2 regions of the Streptococcus sp. Marseille-Q6379 genome follow, and region 2 is predicted to be linked to the other one. Evidence: predicted binding sites of a transcription regulator. Region 2 holds the regulator's gene; the other holds the start of a gene.
The links. The regulator NrdR, encoded in region 2, represses ribonucleotide reductase genes. The targets are predictions, from matches to a motif close to ACACNATATATNGTGT.

Region 1 (4,443 bases), 490 kb from region 2:
TATGGTCTGTTGTAACCGTATCTCCAAATTTAGCCAAAACCTTCAAATCATTCAATGGTTTAATACTCAAATCATCTCCTAAAGCATCAAAGTAAGGTGGATTTTGAATATAGGTAGAGTTTTGATTCCATTTATAATTTTGACTTTGTTCAGTAGGAATGGCATTCCACTTCTCGCTATCAGAAAAGACACTGGCATATTCATCTTGGAAGAGTTGACGGGTGACGTATTTATCAACATAAGTCTCAATGTCATCACGAGATGGCATAATCTCCTCTAAATAAACAGCTTGACCATTGTCGTCAAAGCCTAGAGGCTCAGTTGTCAAATCAATATTCGTGTTACCAGCCAAGGCATAAGCAACAACCAATGGTGGACTAGCCAAGAAATTCGCTTTAACAAGTGGATTAATACGCCCTTCAAAATTACGATTTCCTGACAATACAGCACTCGCTAGGAGGTCATTGTCTACAATAGCCTTAGCCACTTCAGGACGTAAATCTCCTGAGTTACCAATACAAGTTGTGCAACCATAACCTACCAAGTTAAAGCCAAGCTTATCTAGATAGGTTTGCAAGCCTGAAGATTTGAGATAGCCAGTAACAACCTTAGAACCCGGTGCCAAAGATGTCTTGACTGTTGGAGATACTTTTAATCCTTTCTCAACCGCTTTTTTGGCTAAAAGACCGGCTGCCATAAGAACGTACGGATTTGAGGTATTGGTACATGATGTGATTGCTGCAATGGCAACATGACCCGTTTGAATTGTTTCTGAATGATCCTCAAAATCAACTTTTGCAGTTTTTGCTAACTCTTCATTATCCAAACCGAAACCACGGACACCTGCTTCACGTACCACTGCATCTTGAAATTCTTGCTTAGCATCAGATAAGAGAATCAAATCTTGTGGACGTTTAGGACCTGAGATAGAAGGTTTAATAGATGACAAATCGACTTCAACAATCTTAGTATACTTGGCTTCTTTACTTGGATCATAGAAAAGATGATTGGCTTTTGTATAGGCTTCAGTGACTTGGATATGTTCCTCATCACGATTAGTTAAACGCATGTAGTTAAGAGTCTCGTCATCAATAGGAAAATAACCACAAGTCGCACCATATTCCGGTGCCATATTAGCGATAGTAGCACGGTCAGCTAGAGATAAACTCTTCAAGCCAGGTCCAAAGTACTCAACAAATTTACCAACCACATTTTCAGAACGAAGCACCTGAGTAATCTTGAGAGCCAAATCTGTTGCTGTGGCAATTTTAGGCAGCTCTCCTGTCAGATGTACTCCAATAACCTCTGGAATTGGGAAATAAGACGCTTCACCTAGCATAGCTGCTTCAGCTTCAATTCCACCAACACCCCAACCAAGAACGCCAATACCATTAATCATAGTCGTGTGACTATCTGTACCAAACATAGAGTCAGGATATAGGAGCCCATCATTTTCAATAATGACATCACTCAAAAATTCAATATTAACCTGGTGAATAATCCCTGTTGCTGGTGGAACCGCACGGTAATTTTCAAAAGATTGTTCGGCCCACTTAAGAAATTCATAGCGCTCGTTGTTACGTTTAAACTCTAGATTGATATTATCTTCAAGAGCAGTATCACATCCATATGAATCAACTTGGACAGAGTGGTCGATGACCAAATCTACTGGAATCTCGGGATTAATAAATTCGGCTTTACCACCATTAGCCACTATAGCATCACGCATGGAAGCTAAATCAACAACAACAGGAACCCCTGTAAAATCCTGTAAGATAACACGACTTGGTTTAAAAGGTACTTCAGAAATTGTTGGAAAATTCGGAAATTTTATTAGATCAGAAATGTGAGATTCCTTAACATCGACACCATCTTTTTTTCTGAGGAGACTTTCAAGTAGTATTCGAATGGTATAAGGTAGTTCTCCGACCTTAACATCATGAGATTTTGCTGCTTTTTCGAGATCATAGAAAGAGAATGTCTTACCATTTACAGTTAGATTTGAACAGTATTCTTGCATACTTGAACCTCCATTAGTTAAAAATTTTCTTTATTCTACACTGTTATTTTTGAAAAAACAAATAGAATCGGCATTTTGATGTTATATTACATAACATTTATGGTGAGATATTTCTTTTTTAGCCATTTTCATAAACAAATTCTATTTAATTTAGAGAACTTAAAAAAGCCTTTGAAACACAAGATATAGGGTTGTGTTTCAATACTAAACACAAAATATTGTATTTCCTTAAGATATTTAGCTTGATTTTTCCCAATATTTTGGGTATTCTATTAGAGTTGAAAAAGTGACTCCTAGTCACTTAAAATCTTTTTATAAAGGAGTATTTGCAATGGCAAAGATTACATTGTTTTCTAAAAACAACTGCATGCAGTGCAAAATGACTAAAAAATTCTTGGAAAAGGAAGGTGCTGATTTCGAAGAAATCAACATTGATGAACAACCAGAAAAAATCGATTACGTAAAAAGTCTTGGTTTCACTGCTGCTCCAGTTATTGAAGCAGGCGATATCGTCTTTTCAGGTTTTCAACCGACTAAACTTAAAGAAATCCTTTAATTATCAAGTTTTTAAATAGAAAGGAACTTGTTTGCTTAGTTTAATATTTTAACCTTAATATACTATTAAACTGAGCCTGGTATCTGTATTATGTCTTTAAAAAATCTTGGCGATGTCTCATACTTCCGCCTCAACAACGAAATTAACCGTCCTGTTAACGGTCAAATTCCTTTGCATAAGGACAAAGAAGCACTTCGTGCCTTCTTCCTTGAAAACGTTAAGCCAAATTCAATGGCATTCAACAGCATCACAGATAAAATTAATTATTTGATTGAGAACGATTATATCGAGTCTGAATTCATCGGTAAATACGAACCTGCTTTCATCGAAAAGTTGTCTGCAGAAATTCATTCTCAAAAATTCCGCTTCCAATCTTTCATGGCAGCCTACAAGTTCTACCAACAATATGCCCTCAAAACAAACGATGGCGAGTCTTACCTCGAAAGTATTGAAGATCGCGTTCTTTTCAACGCCCTTTACTTTGCTGATGGTGATGAAAACCTTGCTAGTGACCTTGCTAACGAAATGATTCACCAACGTTACCAACCTGCTACTCCTTCATTTCTAAATGCTGGACGTAGCCGTCGTGGTGAACTCGTGTCATGTTTCCTTATTCAAGTAACGGATGACATGAATTCTATCGGACGTTCTATCAACTCGGCCCTCCAGTTGTCTCGTATTGGTGGCGGGGTAGGTATTAGCCTATCTAACCTACGTGAAGCTGGTGCTCCTATCAAAGGTTATGCTGGGGCAGCCTCTGGTGTCGTACCTGTTATGAAGCTTTTCGAAGATAGCTTCTCTTACTCAAACCAACTTGGCCAACGTCAAGGTGCTGGTGTTGTTTACCTGGATGTTTTCCACCCAGATATCCTTGCCTTCCTTTCTACTAAGAAAGAGAATGCTGATGAGAAGGTGCGTGTTAAAACACTGTCACTTGGTGTTACAGTTCCAGATAAATTCTACGAGTTGGCACGTAATAATGAAGATATGTACCTCTTCAGCCCTTACTCAGTCGAAAAAGAGTATGGTAAACCATATAACTACATTGATATTACAGCTATGTATGATGAGTTAGTTGCCAATCCCAATATTACAAAAACCAAGATTAATGCACGTGAGCTAGAAACTGAAATTTCTAAACTCCAACAAGAATCAGGTTATCCATATATTGTCAATGTTGATACAGCCAATCGACACAACCCAATTGATGGTAAGATCGTCATGTCCAACCTCTGTTCTGAAATTCTCCAAGTTCAAACACCAAGTGAACTTAACGATGCACAAGAGTTTGTCAAACTCGGTACAGATATTTCATGTAACCTTGGATCAACTAATATCCTTAACATGATGACATCTCCTGACTTCGGACGTTCGATTAAGGCTATGACACGTGCACTTACCTTTGTTACAGATAGTTCAAGTATTGATGCTGTACCATCCATCAAAAATGGTAACCAACAAGCTCATACCTTTGGTTTAGGAGCTATGGGGCTTCACTCTTACCTTGCTAAACACCATATCGAGTATGGTAGCCCCGAATCTGTTGAATTCACTAATATCTACTTCATGCTTATGAACTACTGGACTTTGGTTGAATCTAACAATATTGCCCGCGAACGTCAAGAAACCTTTGTCGGTTTTGAAAAATCAAAATATGCTGATGGTTCTTACTTTGATAAATACGTTACAGGCCAATACGTTCCTAAATCTGACCGTATCAAAGAACTTTTCGATGGTCACTTCATTCCACAGGCCAAAGATTGGGAAGAACTACGTGAACTCGTTAAGAAAGATGGACTCTACCATCAAAACCGTTTGGCTGTTGCACCAAATGGCTCAATCTCTTATATTAATGACTGTTCTGCTT
Region 2 (4,443 bases):
AGAAGTCAAAAAATTTTAAGAAAGTGGTAAATACTTATTATGAGCAAACGCATTTTGATTGTTGAAGATGAGAAAAACCTTGCTCGTTTTGTCTCTCTTGAACTTCAACACGAAGGATACGACGTTGTGACAGCAGACAACGGACGTGAAGGACTTGAAATGGCACTCGAGAAAGATTTCGATCTTATTCTCTTGGACCTTATGTTGCCTGAGATGGACGGTTTTGAAGTAACACGTCGTCTCCAACAAGAAAAAGATACTTATATTATGATGATGACAGCCCGCGATTCAATCATGGACATTGTTGCTGGTTTGGACCGTGGTGCTGATGACTATATTGTAAAACCTTTTGCGATTGAAGAACTATTGGCACGTATTCGTGCAACCTTCCGTCGCCAAGATATCGAAGCTGCTAAGAATGCACCAGCTAAAGCGTCAACTTATCGTGATTTGAAATTGGATGTTCAAAACCGTACAGTTGTTCGTGGTGATGAAGCAATTCCATTGACAAAACGTGAGTTTGATTTGTTGAACACACTTTTGAGCAATATGAACCAAGTGATGACCCGTGAGGAACTCTTGCTTCAAGTTTGGAAATATGATGATGCAATCGAAACAAACGTTGTAGACGTTTATATTCGTTACTTGCGTGGAAAAATCGATGTTCCAGGTAAGGAATCATACATTCAAACAGTGCGAGGAATGGGTTACGTTATCCGTGAAAAATGAGTAAATTACAAGATAAATTATTTGGTAAAGTAACCATTAGAAAAAAGTTGACCATGACAACTGCTGTGGTCTTCTTTCTTGTATTGTCGATGTTCACTCTGGTTGTTGTTTTCTCGGCCAATACGCTTCTTTTGCAACGTGAACGTCAAAATGTAAATAACACAATTTCGAAAGTTGTTACTTATATCGAAAAGGACTGGGATTCTGATGAAGAGTTGAGTCCAGAACCGCTTTTAGCGGCCCTTTATTCGCCTAAAAATATCTATGCATCAATCATTAATGGTGTGCTTTCTGAAAAGCACTCTTTGGATGGTCAAGTTGCAATTTCTAATAAATTATTTTCTAACCAATCTGTTTTTGTTTATGACAAAAAGGGAACGTTTATCTTTACTTCTGAGGAAAACACAGACTCTCCTCCAGGCATGTCTGAAGTAAACAAACTGAAGTCAGTGTCCTATAAAGGAAAGCGTGGTTTCTTACTACAAGTTCCAATTTACGGTAAGGATAAAAAGACCATCGTTGGTTATGCCCAGATTTTCCATGATTTGGAATTCTACTATGCTCTGAAAGAGCGTTTGATTTTCTTATTGATTTTCCTAGAAGTGGGGATGACGGTCCTAGTTATCGCAGCAACTGTGGTTGTCTTGACATCTATTCTTCGTCCGATGAGACAGTTGCACGAAACGATGGGAGTTATCACCGATTCGCCAAGTGATTTGGAACTTCGTTCTAAGATTGAAAGTCACGATGAAATTGGTGATTTGGCGGTTAACTTTAACCGTATGATGGATAAAATCCAAGAAAATAATCAGATGCAGATGCGTTTCTTGAGTGACGTCAGTCATGAATTACGTACGCCGATTGCGGTTATCAAGGGCCATATGGACCTCTTGCAACGTTGGGGTAAAAATGACCCTGAGATTCTTGAGGAGAGTCTTGAGGCTGCAAGTCACGAGGCCAACCGTATGACGATTATGATTAATGATATGTTGGATTCTATCCGTGTCAAAGGATCATTTGAAAATCATAGAAATGATACGTGTGATTTGAATTCTTCAATCCGTACGGTTATTGGTAACTTCCGTGTCTTGCATGAAGATTACCAATTCTATCTCAATGATTTTGAGAGCTCAGAGCGTCCAGCACAGATTTACAGCCAACACTTTGAACAGGCGATTACTATTTTGATTGATAATGCGGTCAAGTATTCTCCTGTTAACAAGGAAATCCAGGTTACAATTAAGGCTCTGGAAGATGAAATGTTGGTACAAGTACAAGATAATGGTGAAGGGATTTCTAAAGAAGATATTGAGCATATCTTTGAACGTTTCTATCGTTCAGATAAGGCACGTAATCGTACGACAACGCAATCTGGTGTTGGTATTGGTTTGTCAATCCTTTACTAAATTGTGGAAGCTTATCGCTGCCGTATTAATGTTAGTTCTGAACTTGGTGTTGGAACACGTTTCGACCTTTACATTCCATTTGCGGATGGAGAAACGACGACACCTCAACTTGAGCTTTAAATCAATTTATAAGAGTCTTAGAGTGATTCTTGGTCGTGAGCACGCCTCGTTTAGGGCGTGCTTTTTATGTGTTTTTATGGTAAAATAGAGTACCGAATTTCAAAGATTGGTGGTGAAGTGCATGCGTTGTCCAAAATGTCAACATAATAAATCTAGTGTTATCGATAGCCGTCAGGCAGAGGATGGGAATACCATTCGTCGTCGTCGTGAGTGTGATTCTTGTCATGCTCGTTTTACAACTTTTGAGCGAGTGGAAGAAGTTCCACTTTTGGTTGTCAAAAAAGACGGTACTCGTGAACAATTCTCTCGCGATAAGATTTTCAATGGTATCTTGATGAGTGCTCAGAAGCGTCCGGTTTCTAGTGAGGATATCGAAAATGCCATCACCCGTATTGAGCAAAATATTCGCCGTAACCATGATGGAGAGGTTGATAGTGATGTCATTGGGAATTTAGTGATGAAAGAACTCGCTGACCTTGATGAAATTACTTATGTACGTTTTGCTAGTGTCTACCGTTCTTTCAAAGATGTTGATGAGATTGAAGAGTTGCTTCAAGAAATCACCAAGACTGTACGTGCGAAAAAAGAGTCTAAAAAATGAGACCTATTGAAGAATTTGTCTATGTTGGTAATCAGGTAATCGTTCCCGATCAGGCAAGTTTAATGCGTTGCTATTATCCCATTATTGGGAGTGAGGGATACGCTCTCTACCAGTATTTCGTGGCTTTTTATGACAATGGTAATCGCCGCCATAAGTTTGCGGCTATTCTGAATCACCTTAACTTTGGAATGCAGCCCCTTCAAGAAGCACTGGCGGTTCTGACAGCAGTAGATCTCTTGGCCTTTTACCAGTCACCTCAAGGGTTTTATGTGATAGAGCTTAAGTCTCCCTTAACAATTGAGCAGTTTCTAAAACATGCCGTTTATAGTTCACTTCTAGAGCAAAAGATTAGTGAACCAGCAGTAGACGCTTTGAAACCGGCAGGTCTCCAAGGATTGCAAGATTTATCTAAACGTTTTTCGGATGTCTTTACCGATGAGCGTTTGGCTCAAAAGTCTGTGTCTGAAATCAAGCCTAAAAATTCATTTGATTTAACTAGTTTTAGGAATCGTATGCAGGCTGATGGGCTTGTATTTACAGATGAAAAGACAGATGTGCCAGAAATATATAAATTGTCTGAGACTCATGGCATGAATTGGTATGATACCTATCTCTTAGCTAAAAAGACAGCCGTCAACCACCAGATTATTGTCAAGCGTATGCAGGTGCAATTAGAGCAGGCTCAAGCTCAAACATTAGGTGGTGACTCTGCTTTGACGGAGACTGAAGAAAAAATTCTTAAGGCGGTTAGGTCCGAAAAGCCTATTGATTATCTACAAAGTGCCAAGGGTCCTGGTGGTGCTTTGACTAATTCTGAGAAGAAGATTCTCACAGATTTGGCACAAAGAGGCTTTCTGGATGAGGTCATTAACCTCATGGTTGCCTACAGTTTGGGACGGACACGTTCGACGAATGTGAATCGAGAGTATATCTCTAAACTTGCTAACGACTTTGACTTTAAGAATATCCTCACTGCCGAACAAGGGCTTTTAGCTTTGCGTAGTGGTTACAACAAGAAATCACAACAAGCAAAAGCTGATTCTAAGAAGAAAACAAATGTGCCGAGCTGGAGTAATCCAGATTATGATAATCAAACCAGTCAGGCTGATCAGGCTAAATTGGATGAAATTAGACGTCGGGCTTTGGCAAAACTAGAAAAAGGAAAGGAGTAGCCTATGGAAAGAGTTGGACAAACCCTAAACCGAACAGGGCATCATGGGTCTGGCAATGCAACAGATTTAACGAAGCAAATTTTGACGGATCCAAGAGTGGCTAGCTTTATTCAAGAGCATAGCCTAAGCCAGGATGAAATCAAACGTAGTCTTCCTAAGTTTAATCAATTCCTGGTGGAATGCCGTAAGGTCAAAGAAGGTGATGCCTCCTATATTGCCAAAGGGTATGAGCCGATTCTGACCATGAATGAAGGCTACGCTGATGTGACCTATAAGGAGACGCGTCAGCTCAAAGAGCAACAAGAACAACAGGCTATCGCTAAACGGATTAATTTGGTGAGTCTGCCTCAGTCTTATCGTAAGATTACCTTTGCGGATATTGCTCTAGATGATGTGGCGCGTGTGGATACCTTTG

Region 1: nrdH (glutaredoxin-like protein NrdH) is a predicted target of NrdR. The motif match lies at 2,229-2,244, and genes of this name have one in related genera.

What each region holds. Positions count from the first base shown of each region.
Region 1 is NZ_CBCPLV010000001.1:766,624-771,066, reverse strand. It holds gene acnA (aconitate hydratase AcnA) at 1-2,020, opposite strand, end outside; gene nrdH (glutaredoxin-like protein NrdH) at 2,352-2,576, shown strand; gene nrdE (class 1b ribonucleoside-diphosphate reductase subunit alpha) at 2,667-4,443, shown strand, end outside.
Region 2 is NZ_CBCPLV010000001.1:278,262-282,704, forward strand. It holds gene ACWPVZ_RS01470 (response regulator transcription factor) at 40-729, shown strand; partial or broken gene ACWPVZ_RS01475 (HAMP domain-containing sensor histidine kinase) at 726-2,255, shown strand; gene nrdR (transcriptional regulator NrdR) at 2,377-2,856, shown strand; gene ACWPVZ_RS01485 (DnaD domain protein) at 2,853-4,028, shown strand; gene dnaI (primosomal protein DnaI) at 4,032-4,443, shown strand, end outside.